2 regions of the Cupriavidus sp. 01L45 genome follow, and region 2 is predicted to be linked to the other one. Evidence: predicted binding sites of a transcription regulator. Region 2 holds the regulator's gene; the other holds the start of a gene.
The links. The regulator sigma-54, encoded in region 2, starts transcription at its own class of promoters, with help from an activator protein. The targets are predictions, from matches to a motif close to TGGCANGNAANCTGCTTT.

Region 1: AC1DT6_RS08565 (pilin) is a predicted target of sigma-54. The motif match lies at 4,774-4,791, and genes of this name have one in related genera.

The regions. Positions count from the first base shown of each region.
Region 1 covers NZ_JBFTSG010000009.1:103,591-110,359, reverse strand. The annotation lists gene AC1DT6_RS08580 (cation:proton antiporter domain-containing protein) at 1-1,047, opposite strand, end outside; gene AC1DT6_RS08575 (methyl-accepting chemotaxis protein) at 1,540-3,084, opposite strand; gene AC1DT6_RS08570 (hypothetical protein) at 3,936-4,166, opposite strand; gene AC1DT6_RS08565 (pilin) at 4,235-4,723, opposite strand; gene AC1DT6_RS08560 (glycoside hydrolase family protein) at 4,994-5,140, shown strand; gene AC1DT6_RS08555 (SOS response-associated peptidase family protein) at 5,134-5,352, shown strand; gene AC1DT6_RS08550 (hypothetical protein) at 5,366-5,770, shown strand; gene AC1DT6_RS08545 (hypothetical protein) at 5,791-6,048, opposite strand; gene AC1DT6_RS08540 (hypothetical protein) at 6,045-6,446, opposite strand; gene AC1DT6_RS08535 (ubiquitination-like system serine protease family protein) at 6,446-6,769, opposite strand, start outside.
Region 2 covers NZ_JBFTSG010000013.1:55,977-67,802, reverse strand. The annotation lists gene AC1DT6_RS11250 (monovalent cation:proton antiporter family protein) at 1-262, opposite strand, end outside; gene AC1DT6_RS11245 (KpsF/GutQ family sugar-phosphate isomerase) at 413-1,396, shown strand; gene lptC (LPS export ABC transporter periplasmic protein LptC) at 1,412-2,035, shown strand; gene lptA (lipopolysaccharide transport periplasmic protein LptA) at 2,225-2,869, shown strand; gene lptB (LPS export ABC transporter ATP-binding protein) at 2,906-3,691, shown strand; gene AC1DT6_RS11225 (RNA polymerase factor sigma-54) at 3,839-5,314, shown strand; gene hpf (ribosome hibernation-promoting factor, HPF/YfiA family) at 5,364-5,714, shown strand; gene ptsN (PTS IIA-like nitrogen regulatory protein PtsN) at 6,096-6,551, shown strand; gene hprK (HPr(Ser) kinase/phosphatase) at 6,630-7,601, shown strand; gene AC1DT6_RS11205 (PsiF family protein) at 7,775-8,143, shown strand; gene rapZ (RNase adapter RapZ) at 8,261-9,178, shown strand; gene AC1DT6_RS11195 (LON peptidase substrate-binding domain-containing protein) at 9,244-9,924, shown strand; gene mutY (A/G-specific adenine glycosylase) at 9,953-11,143, opposite strand; gene AC1DT6_RS11185 (dynamin family protein) at 11,235-11,826, opposite strand, start outside.

The sequences.
Region 1 (6,769 bases), on a different contig from region 2:
GCTGACCGCGATGGTCATGCCGGTGCGGGTGGAATGCCCGAACACCCGCACGATGCAAAGCGCGGCGAGCGATTTACCCACCACGATGATAAACAGCGTGGCCAGTACGCCCCAGGGATCGGTGATCAGCACCATGGGGTTGAACAACATGCCGACCGAAACGAAGAACAGCACCGAGAACGCATCGCGCAGCGGCAGCGACTCCTCGGCCGCGCGATGGCTGAACTCGGACTCCGCCAGCACCATGCCGGCAAAGAACGCGCCAAGCGCGAACGACACGCCAAACAGTGAATAGGCGCCGAAGGCCACGCCAAGCGCGGTAGCCAGCACCGCGAGCCGGAACAGTTCACGGCTGCCGGTCCAGACGATGCGTTCCAGCATCCACGGAATAAAGCGTCGGCCGATCACCAGCATGACGGCGACGAAGGCGGCCACCTTGCCCAGGGTGGCAAGCACGGTGAACAAGATCTCGCCCGAGCCTGGCACGGCGGCATCCTGGCCCGCCACATCGCCAGACGGCATCAGCAATCCTGCGAGTGCCGGCAGCAGAACCAGCGTCAGCACCATGGCCAGGTCTTCCACGATCAGCCACCCGACCGCAATCCGGCCCTGCGGCGACTCAACCAGTTCGCGCTCCTGCAGCGCCTTGAGCAGCACCACGGTGCTCGCCACTGAAAGCGCCAGCCCAAAGACCAGGCCAGGCCCCCACTCCCACCCAAAGCCCCAGGCCGCGCACATGCCAAGCATGGTGGCGATGGCGATCTGCACCACAGCGCCAGGAATGGCGATCTTCTTCACCGCCATCAGGTCCTTGAGGGAAAAATGCAGCCCAACGCCGAACATCAGCAGGATCACCCCTAGCTCCGCCAGCTGGGGAGCCAGCGCCTGGTCAGCGGTATAGCCCGGTGTATGCGGTCCAACCACGATCCCCGCGCACAGGTAGCCGATCAGCGGTGGCAGCTTGAGCCGGTTGGCCAGCGCGCCAAGAATAAACGCCAGGACGAGGCCGCCGACGATGGTGCTGATGAGCGGGGTAGCGTGATGCATGCGTTCTGGGTTCCTCGTAGGTGGCCATGACGGCGTTGACTGGATGACCTCGCCCGCCCTCCCCGGCAAGAGCCCGGCGGGGACCACAAAGCAACCCCTTGCCTTCCTTGCGGCGTCGAGCGCCGCGCAGTGGCCAGGAGGTACCGCGCTGATTGAGGGAAAACGGGAACGGGAGTCTTACAGGGCCCGGGGGCAATCGCGTGGCAGTGGTCCATCCGGACAATGGCGCACAGTTCAGGCCAGATATCCCCCGAACGCCCCGCGAAGACTACGATATGGAATGTAACACGATCATCACTGCGGCAAAGCGGGGAATCGGGCCGGATGTGGCCCTTTAATGTTCCGGCTTATGAACACGGCACCGAATGGACTCGTGTCGAAGGTGCGGTCCGCTGTGGTCACCACCCGGAAGGAAGTCAGCGGGACCGCGTGCCAGGCCCGGAAACCGGCCGGACATGGCGTCCGGCACCACCGGGCCTGGCCCTCCCTTTGCTAGTTAGCAGCCAGCCGGAACGTCGCCACCGTATCGCGCAGCTTGTGGGCCTGCTCATCCAGCGACTGCGCAGCCGCGGCCGCCTGCTCCACCAGGGCGGCGTTCTGCTGCGTCACCTGGTCCATCTGCCCGACAGCCTGGTTGACCTGCTCGATCCCGGTGCTCTGTTCGCTGGAAGCCGCGGCAATCTCGCCGATGATGTCCGACACTCTTTTCACGGCCACGCGGATCTCATTCATGGTTCGCCCGGCATCTTCCGCCTGCGCCGAGCCGGTGCTTACCGTGTTGACCGCGGTATCGATCAGGTCCTTGATCTCCCTGGCCGCGCTGGATGAACGCTGCGCCAGGCTCCGCACCTCGCCCGCCACCACCGCGAAACCGCGCCCCTGTTCGCCGGCACGCGCCGCTTCCACGGCGGCATTGAGCGCCAGGATGTTGGTCTGGAAGGCAATGCCTTCGATCAGCGAGGTAATTTCGGCGATGCGGGTGGAACTCGTGCTGATCACACCCATGGTATCCACCATCTGCTGCACCGCCGTGCTGCCGCGCACCGCCACGTCGGCGGCATTGTCCGCCAGGCCGCTGGCCTGGCGCGCGTTTTCGGCATTCTGCCGCACGGTCACCGCCAGCTCCTCCATGCTCGCCGCGGACTGCTCCAGCGCTGCCGCCTGCTGTTCCGTGCGCGAGGAAAGGTCCGCATTGCCGGCGGCGATCTGATGGGCCGCCGTGCTCACCGAATCGGTCGACATGCGCACCTCCGACAGCGCCGAGGCGACGTGCTCGATCAATTCGTTGAAGGCAATCGCCGTCCGCCCGATCTCATCGTTGTGCCGCACCGATGCGCGCCGCCCAAGGTCGAGCGACTCGCTGACGTAGTGCAAGGTCTGCTCGATCTCCGCCAGGCTGCCGTGGATTCGGCGATAGAGCGAAAAACCCATCGCGCCGGTGATCACGAAGGCGGCCCCGATAATCGCGCAGAACACCGTCAGCGCCAGTTCGTACGCCTTGCGGTTGTTCTCGGCCACCTGCTTGCCCAAGGCGGCGTTGTAGGCAACGTGTTCGTTGATGGCCGTGCCCAGCGCCGTCGCGGCCTTGAAGAGCGAGCCACCCAGCAACATGCCCCGCGCCGCCTCGGCATCGCCCTCCGCAGACTTCTCCAGGAAACGCTCCCGCTCCACCCGGTACCGCTTCACCGCGGCCCGGTCGGCTTCCAGCAGCGCCCGGTCCTTCTCATCCGAGATGTCGTTGCGTTCGTAGGTGGCAACAATCGTATCGAAAGCCTGGTCAGCCTTCGCTAAAGCCGCCACGGCTTCCGCGCGCCCGCTCGCCTCGTCCGACAGGGCATAGGCGTAGAGCGATACGCGCATGCCGTTGACATTGGCCCAGAGGTCATCCAGCGTGCGTACGCTGACCAGCGTGTTGTCGTTGAAGTAGGAAAAGCGCTCCTGCGATGCGCGGAGTTGCCAGATGCCGCCGACACCGAGGGCAAGTATGGCGAACAAGGCCAGCGACAAGGTGGCCAGCAGGCGTTGAGTGATATTCATTACGCATAGCCGGCGCCCGCCACAGGGCGGGCACCGATTCCTGGAAAGGAGGATGTTGAAATGACGCCCACGGGTCGCGTGCACGGCTCCTGCCGCGCCAAACCACCCACAAGCCCAGACAAATCTACTTTCGAAGCGCGCTTGCGAAGACTTCAGATCCGGCGAACCGTCTTTTGAACGGGTCTTACCTCCGTCTTTACGGCATCCGGTGGCATTTGCTGAAGCAAAAATGCCAGAAAACAGAAAATAAACGACGATAATAGGATAAGTCCTAAAAATAGCGAATGATAGGCGACAAAAGGAAGCAATGAACTGACAGCGCCAGGAGGTGCCGCTAGAGCCCAGGCAACGGTGCTGGCATGCGGGACGAGCAGCGCGGGGAGGGGGAACAGGAACGAGCAAGACGGAATTTGCCAGACAGTCGATGGGGCGAAAAGAGGGAGCAGGAGGACGAGTTCACGCGGCCAGACAAGCTTGTCCCTTTAGGAGCACAGGAACCCCGGGGAGACTTCGCCCTATTTACCAGCGAGTGCCGCCACTTGGTTCGCTAAAAAGCAAAAGCGCCACCGATTAGGGCAGCGCTAAGTGCTTAACGATCTAAGCGGCGATCAGAGTTGAACTGGCGAACACGGCTTTGCAGGCCGCCCGTCGTTTTATAAATCAATGATTTACCGCAATGCACCCCGTAGCGCGCCCCGCGTGAGCTGGCTGTGTGCGCCACGCAACAATGGGCCTTTTGTGTCCTGCTCGCTTTCCCTTGTTTTAAGATACTTCAGTGCCAATTCGTCGGCAGGCGCGCCGCGGAACACGACCCCCAATGGTTCATGAAGCAATAGCGGGCCTTTTTACATTCAGCCCTTGTCCGCTGGCGCCTCTGCCGCGAAGAGCAAGCGAGCAACCTGCTCCACAAGGCCGAGGGGCGCACCGTAGATCGTGGCCAGGGTACGCATCCGTTGCACTTCTTGCTCAATCTCGTCCGGCGTGCGCGCAGCCGCCAGCGTTGCCGCGAGCCTCATGCGCTCGCCAAGGAAATCCACCAGTTCTGCATCGAGCGACGCGATCATCTCAGTCGTAGTGGGCAAGGACAACATACTTCTCCGGAAATGAAAAAAGCGCCCGAAGGCGCTCACAAGCCAATACTCAGGTGTGATTAGCGGTTGGTAGCCGGCATAATATTCGTAGGAATGCTGTCAGTACCGATCTTACTGAACGAAACTTGGGTTCCGGTTGCGTCCGGAGCCCAATCTGCCTCGTAGATATAGCTGCCTACCTCAGATTTTCCGGTGAATTTAACATTCACCTTACCCGGAACTGCGGGAGGGCCGGCAGTGGCTGCCGTGCCAGTCAGAGCAACAGCGCCGGTCGCGTACTTGGGCGTCGGCAGAGAATTAATATTCAGCTCCGCAGCAGTATCACACAACGATCCATCACCAGCATTGACCTGAAGGCATTGGGAAACTGCAGTCTTGAGAGCGGCCAGATCGGCAATGTTGTTCTGCCATTTAGACTTCGTCACGTAGTCCTGATACTGCGGAATCGCGATCGCCGCCAAGATACCAATGATCGCGACCACGATCATCAGTTCGATCAGCGTGAAGCCCTTTTGTACCCGCTTGATTCCCATCCGTGCTTTTTTCATAAGATTGACCCCCAATTATTTGTAGGCAGCAATTTGCTGCGCAAACCTTATATGCAACCCTCGTGCCAGGCCAAATCTGGTCGAAAACCGCATCATTATGACAAAGTGTGTCAGTTGTAACTCGATGTATCAGGCGCATCGTGACAAATCTTGTCAGTGCCCATGACGAATCCTGGCATGCGCATTAAGGCGCATTCACATCAGATTTTACCAGCTTCGATTTCCTCCCCCACCCCACAACGCTAGGCCGGGTACCTCGGCGCCGGCAGCATGCGCACGCTGCGCAAGCGGGTCAACGTGGGGCGGTGGGACGATGCGCCTGTGGAGTTCAGAAAGTGCGTCAGGGGCGGCGGGCGCGTGCTGCGTGGTTTGGTCCTGTGCAGGGAAGCCGAGGTTGCCCTGATCTCACCATGCTGACCATGAATTCGGACAAGCACCCGCTGATGAACCGCTTCCACGCTCCGGGCAAGGAAAAGCGCATGATCGTGATCGTGCCCACGGCGGAATGGGACGACTGGCTGACCTGCCGGGATCAGGAGCGGGCGCGCAGCTTCATGCGACCATATCCCGCAGAGTTGATGGATGGCGCGCCAGCTCCGAGGGCATCACGTACCACGACGGAAAAATAGGACCATAGCCCATATGACGCTCTCTTTTGCGCTACAAATTCTGTCCGCATGCATCGGCATACTTGGTTCTATATTTTTCGCCGTGGGCGTTGTCAAGCAGAGCCCAGCCAACATGGCAGAACTATCTGGCACCTACTGGGGTTGGAACCCCCATATGACCAAGGCTCTAGCTGCACAAAAGGCAGACTACGTATTTGGGGGCTGCCTTATCGTGGTTGCTTTTTCGGTGCAATACACTTCGCTCATTCCATGGACTGCGTCGGTCCCTCTGCCCGTAGCACAATCAACCGGGCTTGGGCTTGCATTTGCCCTAACCGTTGCCACTTTCTTTGCCCTTCGTTGGTTGAGTGCCCGCGTCGCAGGTAGGTATGAGCAGGACATTCGCACCATACTCGCCACCCGTGAAAAACCAGAGTAGCGCGCAGGTCTGCGACTACGTCACTGGCAGGCAGCCACCGCCGCCTCCAGCCTCACCTCATAGGCCGCCCGCTGCCGCACCTCCACCAGTGCCGCCCGCCCCTTCGTGAACACGTCGGCATCCGGGTCCACCTGCTCGAGTGCCCAGGCCGGCCGTGCGACCTGCGGAACCTTGCACGGCACCGCCACCGGCACCTCCACCGTCTTCGTCTGCGTGATCACCTGCGGCGCGCCAGCGCAGCCGGCCAGCAGCGTGCCCAGCACCAGAATGCTCTTCATCGCCCGGCCCTCCGTTCCTTGATCGCCTCGGTCAGCAGCTCGTCGAGCGAGCCGCACAGGTCGGCCGGCTTGCCCGGCGGCCGGCGCGCCAGTTCGGTGCCCTTACCCTCCGCCGCGGCGGCGCGGCTCTCGGCCTGGGCCAGTGCCGCAGCTACCCGGCTCGCGCGCTCGTCCGCCGCCGCCTTCAGCGCCGCCACGGCGCCGTTGGCCTTGTCCACGTCGGCGGCGCACCGCGCGTTGGCGTCCTGCACGCGGCCGGTGCGTTCGGTTGCAGCCTGCAGCGCCTTGGCGGCGGCGTCCGCACGCGGCGCGAAATACAGCAGGTAGGCCAGCACCACCGCCAGCACGGCGCCGAGCAGCGCCGCCACGCCGCAGGCGCGCCACGGAATCGTCGGCATCAGCATCCCCAACCCTCCGGAAATTCGGCCAGCGGCACAGTCTGCCCGGCCAGCGCGTGCGTGCAGTCGCCCAGAAACTGGATGCGGCCATCCGTCACGAAGCTGTGGCACACGCCACACTCGAAATCGCGCTCTTCGTCCGGGTGCTCGGCGTAGTAGGCGCACCAGCAGTCGCGGCCGGTCTCATGCCCGGGCACGTAGTGGCCGCTGCGCACCAGCACGCTGGGCGTGAATGACGGGCGCTCCACGTCACCGTTCCAGCCCCAGCGCGGGCCCGGCCCGTTGCCATGCTGAATCTGGTGAGACTGGCCGCAGCCGGGGCA
Region 2 (11,826 bases):
GGCCGAATACCTGCCGTTTCATGGCTTTGAGCTTGCCCAGGCTGAACTCCAGCCCGATCGAGAACATCAAAAAGACCACGCCGAACTCGGCCAGGTATTTGGTCTGCGCGGTATCGCTGGCCAGCCCGAGCGCGTGCGGCCCGATCAGGATGCCGACCACCAGGTACCCCAGCATCGGCGGTAATTGCAGCATGCGAAAGGCGACCACGCCGAACACGGCGGCGGCCAGCAGCACAAGGGTCAGGTCCAGCGGAGAGTGCATCGGAAGGATCAGGGTACGCCACCACCGGGCCAGGACAACCCGGCTCGGGCGGCCCTGCCGGCGGATTGCGGCAAGCACGGCAGCCGCCCCGGCCGCCCGATCCCAGGAACAGCCCAAGCGCCATCGCATTCGTTGGTATACTTCGTCGCCATGATAGCTAATTTCAATGCGGATCGAGCACTTCGGCTCGCTCGCGAGACCCTCCAGATCGAAGCCGATGCCGTCGCCGCCCTCGCGGGCCGCCTGGACGGCGAATTTGCGCAGGCCGTGCAACTCACTCTGAATTGCAGCGGACGCGTCGTCGTGTCGGGCATCGGCAAGTCGGGACACATCGGCCGCAAGGTCGCGGCCACGCTGGCATCGACCGGCACGCCGGCCTTTTTCGTGCACCCGGCCGAGGCCAGCCATGGCGACCTGGGCATGGTCACGCGCGACGATGTGCTGATTGCCTTTTCCAATTCCGGAGAGACCGCCGAACTGCTGTCGATCGTGCCGATCGTCAAGCGCATCGGCGCCAAGCTGATCTCCGTGACCGGCAACCCCGCCTCCACGCTGGCCAAGCTGGCCGACGCCCACCTCAACGCCGGTGTGGAGAAAGAGGCTTGCCCGCTTAACCTGGCCCCCACCGCCAGCACCACCGCCGCGCTGGCGATGGGCGATGCGCTAGCGGTGGCGGTGCTGGACGCGCGCGGCTTCGGCGAGGAAGACTTTGCCCGCTCGCATCCGGGCGGCGCGCTCGGGCGCAAGCTGCTGACCCATGTGCGCGACGTCATGCGCAGCGGCAACGCAGTGCCCAAGGTACGCGAAAGCACGCCGCTGGCGCAGGCCCTGATGGAAATCACCCGCAAGGGCATGGCCATGACCGCGGTGGTGGATCCGGACGACCACCTGATCGGCGTCTTCACCGACGGCGACCTGCGCCGCCTGCTGGAAACGCCGCGCGACTGGAAGACCGTGCCCATCAGCGAGGTGATGCACCGCTCGCCGCATACGGTGGGGCCGGACCAGCTGGCGGTGGAAGCCGTGCAGGTCATGGAGGCGAACCGCATCAACCAGATGCTGGTGGTCGATGCCGACCAGCGCCTGGTCGGTGCCCTGCACATCCACGACCTGACCCGCGCCAAGGTCATCTGAGGGCACCCACAAACTATGCGGGATATCCTGTCCTCCCTGAGCCGGCTAGGAATGCGCGCCTTGCCGCTGCTGTTGATGGCGCTAGTGGCGGGCAGCACTTTCTGGCTGGTGCAGGTCAATTCCCCGAAAGAAGCCGCCACCGGGCCGGTGGGCAAGAAGCATGAGCCCGATTACTACATGGTCCGCTTCTCCGCCACCGAACTGGCCGAGGACGGCAACACCAAGATGCGGTTCACCGGCGACAAGATGATCCACTTCGAGGACGACCAGACCTACGAAGTGACGCGTCCGGCCATGCGCGCCTACGAAATCGACCGCCCGCCTGTCACGGGCCACTCCGATCGCGGCACGATGAACGCGGCAGGCTCGGTGATCGACCTGTTCGGCAATGCCTTTATCGTGCGTGCCCAAGGGCCGGACCCGGCCAAGGATCCGCAGATGACAGCCGCCTCGGAGTATTTCCAGGTGCTGATCAACGATGACATCGTGAAGACCGACAAAGCCGTCAAGCTGACCCGCGGCCCGTCGGTGATGACGGCAAACGGGCTGATCTTCAACAATGTCACCCGCGAAGTACAATTGCTGGGTAACGTACGCGGCACCATTATTACGGGGCCGCCGGCGAGTCCCGCGAAGTAGCCCAGATAACAAAGACCCGAGAGGCTGTTGCCAGATGAAGCGAAGCAGTGCTGGCCAGGCGAGCGGGCGCAAACGGTACCCAGGCGGGTGCCGCCCGCGCAGCCCCGCCCGCCTTGCCCGGAAACAGCCGCCAGGAAACGAAGCCGCCCGCGGGCCACAGCCGTCCGCGCCAACCGCCATCACGCCAACATGAATTCACTCCTGACGACATCGTCCTGTCGCCGCCGCAGCACGGCCGCTTTGCTGACGCTGGCAGCCGTCCTCGGCCTCACGCTGGCCGCGCCCGCCAGCGCGGAGAAAGCCGACCGCGAGAAACCGCTGGTACTGGAAGCCGACAACGCCAGCTATGACGACGTCAAGCAGGTTTATGTGCTGACTGGCAACGTGGTGCTGACCAAGGGCACCATGGTGTTGAAATCCGACGCGGCCGAAGTGCGCACCGATCCCGAGGGCTACCAGTACGCCGTGGCTACGTCCAAGGGCGGCAAGCAGGCTTATATCCGCCAGAAGCGCGACAACGTCGACGAATACATCGACGGCTGGGGCGACCGCATCGAGTATGACGGCAAGCAGGAACTGTCCAAGCTAATCGGCCGCGCACGCATGGCGCGGCTGGCCGGCGCCAAGCTGGTCGACGAGATCCGCGGCGCAGTGATCACCTACGACAGCCGCAACGAGTTCTACACCGCCAGCGGCGGTACGGAGAACGCGACGGCGGGCAGCCCGTCCGGTCGCGTGCGCGCCGTGTTGTCACCGCGCCAGGAGCAACCCGCCAGCGGCGCCGCCGGCGCCCCGCTGCCGCTCAAGCCTGCGCCCGCCCCCGTCAATCCCTGACGCCGCCGCGTCGCCCGATCCACGGATTCAGCCTTCATGACCGTTACCCAAACCGCACCCTCCCAGCCCGCCACCCTGAAGGACAGCAGCACGCTGGTCGTGCGCCACCTGAAAAAGCGCTACGGCTCGCGCACGGTGGTCAAGGATGTGTCCCTCGACGTAAAGAGCGGCGAGGTGGTCGGACTCCTGGGGCCCAACGGCGCGGGCAAGACCACCTCCTTCTACATGATCGTGGGACTGGTGGCACTGGACGAGGGCGACATCGTGCTCGACGACAAGCACATCAGCGGCCTGGCCATTCACGAACGGGCACGCATGGGCCTGTCCTACCTGCCGCAGGAAGCTTCGGTGTTCCGCAAGCTGAATGTGCAGGAGAACATCCGCGCGGTACTGGAATTGCAGATCCAGGACGGCAAGCCACTTGGCAAGGCCGAACTCGAGCGCCGGCTGGACACGCTGCTCGATGACCTCCAGATTGCCCACCTGCGCGACAATCCGGCGCTTTCGCTGTCAGGCGGCGAACGCCGCCGCGTGGAAATCGCCCGCGCCCTGGCCTCGGCGCCCCGCTTCATCCTGCTAGACGAGCCCTTCGCCGGCGTCGACCCGATCGCGGTGGGCGAGATCCAGCGCATCGTCAGCTTCCTCAAGGCGCGCAATATCGGCGTGCTGATCACCGACCACAACGTGCGCGAGACGCTGGGCATCTGCGATCACGCCTACATCATCAGCGAAGGCGCCGTGCTGGCCTCGGGCCGGCCTGAAGACATCATCGCCAACGAGTCGGTGCGCAAGGTCTACCTGGGCGAGAATTTCCGCATGTAACGCGGCGCGCCACAGCAAGCGGCAGCTGCGGCGACCTTGTGCCCAAGGTGGCTCCGGTGTCGCCTTTTACCCTGCAACGATCACGGCGTCATCAGCGATAGCAATTTCCGTTCCACCGGCACGGAAGTTGGGCATAAAATAGGTCGCATGAAACCGTCGCTACAGCTCCGCCTCTCGCAGCATCTCGCGCTCACGCCGCAACTCCAGCAGTCGATCCGGCTGCTGCAACTGTCCACGCTCGAACTGCAGCAGGAAGTGGAACAGGCGCTGACCGAGAACCCTTTGCTCGAACGCGAGAACGACTGGCTCGACAGCCCGTTGCGCGTTGCCGCCGACGGCTCGGTCAACATGCAGAGCGCTCCCGCGCCGGCGCCCGCCGACGGCCAGGGCACCAGCGAGAACCGCCCCGACGGCGCGCCCGAGGCCGAAGACAGCTATTCCGACAGCAACGAGGACTACGGCAACGACTGGAGCCTCGACGACTTCGCCCGCCGCCCGCAAGGCGACGACGACGAAAAGACCCCGATGCAGTTGCGCGACGCCGAACCCACGCTGCGCGAACATCTGATGGAACAGCTCGCGCCGCTGAAAATTTCGTTGCGCGACAAGGGGCTGGCCATCTTCCTGGTCGAGTCGCTGGACGACGACGGCTACCTGAGCGCCTCGCTCGAGGAAATCTGCAGCGAACTGYCGGATGAACTTGAATTCGAGGTCGACGAGATCCACGCCGTCCTTACCCTGCTGCAGAGCTTCGATCCGCCTGGTGTCGGCGCACGCAATGCGGCCGAATGCCTGGCGCTGCAATTGCGCCGCATCAAGCACCCGCAGCGCGACCTGGCGCTGACCATTGTCACCAATCACCTGGAACTGCTCGCGGTGCGCGACTACACGCGCCTGAAAAAAGCGCTGCAGGTGGACGAGCCGGAATTGAAGTCGGCGCATGAACTGATCCGCTCTCTGGCGCCTTATCCGGGCCATGCGTACAGCCGCCCCGAAGCCGACTTCGTCGTGCCCGATGTTTTTGTCCGTAAACTGAATGGCGGCTGGATCGCGCAGCTCAATCCGGATGTGATGCCGCGGCTACGTATCAACGACATGTACGCGCAGATATTGCGCGGTGCAAAAGGCGATGCGGGTGCTGCGGGACTGCAGCAAAAACTGCAGGAGGCACGCTGGTTGATCAAGAATATCCAGCAAAGGTTCGACACGATATTGCGCGTTGCACAAGCTATTGTCGAACGTCAAAAGAACTTCTTCACCCACGGTGAAATTGCGATGCGCCCCTTGGTTTTGCGGGAGATTGCCGATACACTGGGTTTACACGAGTCCACCATCTCTCGGGTGACTACCAATAAATACATGGCAACGCCGATGGGGACTTTCGAGCTGAAGTATTTCTTCGGCAGTCACGTATCCACAGAAACCGGCGGCGCGGCCTCGTCAACGGCAATTCGTGCGTTGATCAAGCAACTGATAGGAGCCGAAGACGCCAGGAATCCCTTGTCCGACAGCCGGATTGCCGAATTGCTCGGCGAGCAAGGCTTCGTAGTGGCACGACGCACCGTTGCCAAATACCGCGAGGCGCTCAAGATTCCGGCAGTTACTCTCCGCAAGACTTTGTAGCCGAGTTGCATCGCCTGCCTGGTGCAACTCTTTCAGAAGGAGAAACGCTATGAACTTCAAGATCAGTGGACACCACTTGGACATCACGCCCCCGCTGCGTGAGTACGTGGAAACGAAACTGGAGCGTATCGTCAGGCATTTTGATCAAGTCATTGGCGTAAGTGTGCTGCTCTCTGTCGACAATACAAAAGAAAAGGACCGGCGGCAGTACGCGGAAATCAATCTACATCTCAAGGGCAAGGACATCTTTGTCGAAGCGCATCATGAAGACCTGTATGCCGCTATCGACGCGCTCGTCGACAAGCTCGACCGGCAGGTGATTCGCCATAAGGATCGCGTGCAAAGCCACGACCGCGAAGCGGTCAAGTATCAGATGGCCGCATCGCAGATGCAGCAATGACCGTGCCTGGTGGCCCACAGACCGGGCCGCCGGTGTCACTCCCTTGAAACCGGAATCAAGCCGCGCCCATAGCGCGGCTTTTTCGTTCCTGGCGCTCATCCGGGACCACGCGGGGGATTCCGCAACGCATATGGACCGGTGTATGCTGTGCAATACATAGTTCTCAAGCTCAACGATTTTTCCGTGCACGCGGCACCGCTTCCGCGCATCGGGTATTGCAATGCACAAGGCGGGGGCGGGCCTGCTCTATAATGGCCAGACGCCCGACACCGGCAGGGGGACACCCGGTGAAACTTCGGACCTTGGTTTTTTCTTCTTTTTTGCCCGGCGCGATGCCTCCCGGCCCCGGGCCTGCTTACTAGAAAACCCTGCGCATTCCACATGAATCGTTTGGCTAAATTGCTGCCACCCGGCAACATCAACCTCGACGTCAGCGTCACCAGCAAGAAGCGCGTGTTCGAACAGGCCGGGCTCCTCTTCGAGAACAACCATGGCGTGGCGCGCGCTACCGTGACCGACAACCTGTTCGCCCGCGAATCGCTGGGGTCCACTGGTCTTGGCGCCGGGGTTGCCATTCCGCATGGCCGCATCAAGGGACTGAAGCAGCCACTTGYCGCCTTCATGCGCCTGGCCGAGCCGATCCCCTTCGAATCTCCCGACGGCAAGCCGGTAGCGCTGCTGATCTTCCTGCTGGTGCCCGAACAGGCCACCCAGCAACATCTGGAGATTCTCTCGGAGATCGCCCAGCTGCTGTCCGACCGCGAGATGCGCGAAGGACTGGCTACCCTGCCCACCCCCGATGACGTGCACCAGTTGCTGACGCAATGGCACCCCTGACCGGCCTCGGCGATCTTTACGCAGGCGAGCGGGGCAATTGTCCCCGCTGTCTGAAAGCTCGCTCCTGAAAGCACCCGCATGGAACTCACTGGCGTCACCTCGCAGTCGATCTTCGACGACAACGCAGCCGATATCAAACTCTCCTGGGTAGCCGGTCTGGAAGGCGCCGACCGGGCGTTCGATGTCGAGTTCGCACGTGAAGCCACTTCCGCGGCCGATCTCGTCGGCCACTTGAACCTGATCCACCCGAACCGGATCCAGGTCCTGGGCAAGCCCGAGATCACGTATTACCAGCGTCTCGACGACGAGATGCGCAAGCGCCAGATGGGTGAGCTGATCCTGCTGGAACCGCCCTTCCTGGTGATTGCCGACGGCATGGAGCCACCGCCCGACCTGGAACTGCGCTGCACGCGTTCCTCCACGCCCTTGTTCACTACGCCGGTGTCCTCGGCGGCGGTGATCGATCACCTGCGCCTCTACCTGTCGCGCATTTCCGCGCCACGCGTGACCATGCACGGCGTATTCCTCGACATCCTCGGCATGGGCGTGCTGGTGATGGGTGAATCCGGCCTGGGCAAGAGTGAGCTCGGCCTGGAGCTGATTTCACGCGGACATGGGCTGGTGGCGGACGATGCCGTGGATTTTGTCCGGCTCGGACCCGATTTCATTGAAGGCCGCTGCCCGCCCCTGCTGCAAAACCTGCTTGAAGTGCGCGGCCTGGGCCTGCTCGACATCAAGACGATCTTTGGCGAGACCGCGGTGCGCCGGAAGATGAAGCTGAAACTGGTGGTGCAGCTGGTGCGCCGCAACGACGGCGAATTCGAACGCCTGCCGCTGGATTCCCAGTATCTGGATGTGCTCGGCCTGCCCATCCACATGGTCAAGATCCAGGTGGCGGCCGGCCGAAATCTCGCCGTGCTGGTCGAGGCCGCCGTCCGCAACACCATCCTGCGCCTGCGCGGCATCGACACGCTGCGCGATTTCATGGACCGCCAGCGCGCCGCGATGCAAGCCGATGTGGCATCGCGGGGCCAGGGCCGGCTACTCTAGGCAGCCAGCGCCGTGCCTGGGCTGTTTCAATTGATTGCATTCGTCCGCGCTTCCGTCGTCAACGCGTTTGGGGCACAGGCCGTTTTGTGCAGTAATGGACATTGAGCCCAGCCCGAGTTGCCGCGCCGACATGGCCAGCAGCCATGAAGTTTTCCACAGCCAGGAGAGCAAGCATGAAGAGAATGATCGCGATGTGCGTGCTGGTAGCCCCGCTTTTCGCCAGCGGCGCCTTCGCCCAGAATGCACCGGCCGCAGCAACCGCAACGCCCGCGGCACCCGCAACGTCCGCAAAACCGGCAGCACCGGCGGCGCCCGCGGCGACAAACTCCCAACAGGACAAGATGAAGGCCTGCAATACGCAGGCCGCCGGCAAGAAGGGCGACGAGCGCAAGGCCTTCATGAGCGACTGCCTCTCCAACAAACCCGCCGCCGCTCCCGCCAAGAACAGCCAGCAGGAAAAGATGACGGCGTGCAACAAGGACGCTACCGGCAAGAAGGGCGACGAGCGCAAAGCCTTCATGAGCGAGTGCCTCTCCAAGTAAGCCCCCGCGTCACTTAGCATGCGGACATGCGAAAATGGCGAACCCTTCGGTTCGCCATTTTTGTTGGCGCCTCGCCGTCATGACGGCGTCATCACCTGATGTTATGCTTGTCGTGCTATGCGCATCATACTTATCACCGGAATCTCCGGCTCCGGCAAATCCGTTGCCTTGAACGTACTGGAAGACGCAGGTTACTACTGCGTTGACAACCTGCCGGCTCAGTTTATTCCGGCGCTGGCCCAGTATCTCGCAAGCCAGGGTTACACCCATCTTGGCGTCGCTACCGACATCCGCAGCCGCGAATCGCTGGACGAATTGCCCGGCACGCTGCGCAACCTCGCCTCCGAACACCAGGTCCGGGTGGTTTTCCTGACCGCCAATACGGATGCGCTGGTGCAGCGATACTCGGAAACGCGGCGGCGCCACCCGCTGTCGATGCGTATCGACAAGGCGACCCTCTCGGCCAATGCCGAACCTGCGGGCGTTGCAGACAATGCGCTCGATGCGCCATACAACGACACGTCCCTGATCGAAGCCATCGAGATGGAGCGCGAGCTGCTCAGCCCGCTGGCGGAGGCCGCGCACCGTATCGACACCAGCAACGTGCGCACCAATACGCTGCGCGCGTGGATCAAGGAATTCGTGCGCGGCGATGACCTGAAACTCACCTTGCTGTTCGAATCGTTTGGCTTCAAGCACGGCGTGCCCAGCGATGCCGACCTGGTGTTCGATGTCCGCTCGCTGCCCAACCCCTACTACGACCTGGCCCTGCGCCCGCTGACCGGACGCGACGAGCCCGTGATCGACTTCCTGCAGAGCCAGCCGATGGTGCTGGCCATGGCCGATGACATCCGCGCCTACGTGGAAAAGTGGCTGCCAAGTTTCATCGCGGACAATCGCAGCTACCTGACCGTCGCCATTGGCTGCACGGGCGGCCAGCACCGCTCCGTGTACATCGCTGAAAGACTTGCCAACTATTTTCGCGCCCATGGTAATGTGCTGGTGAGACACCGCGAGCTCGCACCCGGCGGCTGAAGGCCGCAGCTGCAGGTTTCGCGGCCAGGCTCGGCAATTCCCGCCCGAAACTCTGCTGGCTCAGCATGTCCTCACACGCCACGCCCGGCTCATCCGCTTCGACCACCGCTTCGTCCGGTACATCGTCGGTACCGCCTGCGCTGGATGGCCTGCCGCTGTTTCCGCTGCACACCGTACTCTTTCCGGATGGCCTGCTGCCGCTGCGCGTTTTTGAAGCACGCTATGTGGATATGGTGCGCGCTTGCATGCGCGATCACACACCTTTCGGCGTCTGCCTGATCGCCAGCGGCAACGAGGTCGCCCGCCCCAATGAACCCACCATGCCCGAGACCATCGGCTGCCTGGCGGATATCGTCGACTGCAATATGGAGCAGCTTGGCGTGCTGCTGATCAGTGCGCGCGGGCGCCAGCGCTTCCGGCTGATAGGCCACAGTGTGCGCGCCGATGGTTTGCTGGTGGGTCAGGCGGAATTGCTGCCGCCCGACATCATCGACTGCAAGCTTGAACTGCTGGGCGAATGCCTTGCTGTGCTGCGCCGTATCGTCGCCTCGCTCCACGCGGAGCATCCGGGCAAGCTTCCGTTTGCAGAGCCGTTCCTGTGGGATGACCCGAGCTGGGTGGCCAATCGGCTATGCGAGTTGCTGCCCGTGCCGCTCAAGGCCAAGCAGATGCTGATGGCGCTGCCGGACGCGGGGATGCGGATCGAGATCGTGCACAAGTACATGCGTCAACACCATATTCTCTGAGCCTCCCACGCGGCAAAGGGCTTTAGCTTTAGAACAATCCCCCCAGCGCCTGTGCTTCGAGCAGCTTGCGCACCGGTGCCGGTGTGCCCACCGCATCGAGATCGTCCAGCGAGAGCCAGCGTAGCGGAGTGCCATCGGCTGCGTCGTGGGCGCTCAGGCCGGTGACGTCCACGCGGATGGCGCGGATCAGCAGGCGGAAGTGGGTGAAGACGTGGGTGAGTTCGCCGACCATGCTGGCGGTGCCGGGCGTGCCGAAATCGCGGGCGCGTTCGCGGGCGGCGTCTTCGGCCAGTTCGGCATCGAAGGGCACGGTATCCACCGGCATTTCAGGCAGGCTCCAGAGGCCGCCCCAGATGCCGCTGTCGGGTCGCAACGCCAGCAGGACTTCACGGCCGCGCCGGACCAGCAGCATGACGGTGCTGCGCTCGGGAATGGCGGCACGCGGTTTCGGCGTGGGCAGCGCGGCGGTCAGGCCGTCCCGGCGCGCCACGCAGTCGCTGGCCAGCGGGCACGACGCCGCGGCAGCAAGGCAGGCCGGCTTGCCGCGCGAACAGACGGTGGCGCCGAGATCCATTACGCCCTGGGTATAGGACACCATGTCCTCGGCCTGTCCAGGCCCCTTCGGGGGCAACACCTCCTCCGCGATTTGCCACATGCGGTTCTCCACCGCCTTGACGCCCGGATGGCCGTGGATGCCGAAGAACCTAGCGAAGACGCGCTTGACATTGCCGTCCAGGATGGGGGATCGCACGCCAACACTGAAGGCGGCCACGGCCGCCGCGGTCGAGCGGCCGATGCCGGGCAGCGTCACCAGCACCTCGGGATCGGTAGGAAACACGCCGCCGTGCTCGCTCATCACGCTCTTGGCGCAGCGGTGCAGGTTGCGCGCGCGCGAGTAATAGCCAAGCCCTGCCCAGAGCGCCATCACCTCGTCCGCGCTAGCCTCCGCCAGAGCGGCAACGGTAGGCAGGCGGCCGACGAAACGCTGGAAATACTCGATCACCGCGCTGACCTGGGTCTGCTGCAGCATGATCTCCGACAACCAGATCCGGTAAGGGTCGCGGGTGTTCTGCCACGGCAAGTCATGGCGCCCGTGCAGGCGCTGCCAATCCACCACGCGCGTGGCGAAATCGGCGGGAACGGCGGGAACGGCGGGAACGGCGGCCAGGGAAAGATCGGTGGAAGAAACGGCGGGAGTAGCGGCTGGCTTGCGGGGCATCGGGAACGTGACGGAAAAGGCGGAAGCGCCGGAAGCGGCGGCGCGTCATGATACCGCCTTGCCGCCTCCGGCACCGCGCGCCAGCCGTGCTTCAGGCGGCGACGGCCCTGAGCTGGCCGTCTTCGGCGTCAGGCCGCAGGATCTGCCGGGAGAAGGATTCGATGCGTCCGCTGCGCTCGTCCAGCCCGTTCAGCACTTCCTCCAGCTGCGCGATGCGGCTTTCCAGCGTGTCGGTCGCCTCGTGGATGCGCTCGATCGAGTCGACCCGGCGACGCAGTTGCTTCTGATGCTCGCGTACCTGCGCCTCCAGCGGCGTCATCACTGACTTGAGCCAGATCTCGATATCGCGGTTGAGATCGCGGAAGGTTTCCAGCACGCGGCTTGCAACAGTGGAGAACGCGCTTTGCACCAGTTGCGGACGCGAGCGGGTCAGCATGCTCATGGCGCCGAAGTGCGTCTGGGCCAGTGCCAGCGTCTGCTGCAGTTCGCTCACGTAGCGCGCGGTGACAAACTGGATCGGCGCCGGCAACGTGAAGCCGTGCTCGGCATTGAAGCGGCGGTACATGCTGTCGGTGAGCTGGTGTAGCTGGACGATCTTCTGGTCAGCCTCGCTGACCAGTTCGCCTAGCCGGGCGAACAGCCCGTCCATGTCCTCGCGCATGCCGCGCGAGAAGAAGCGCTCC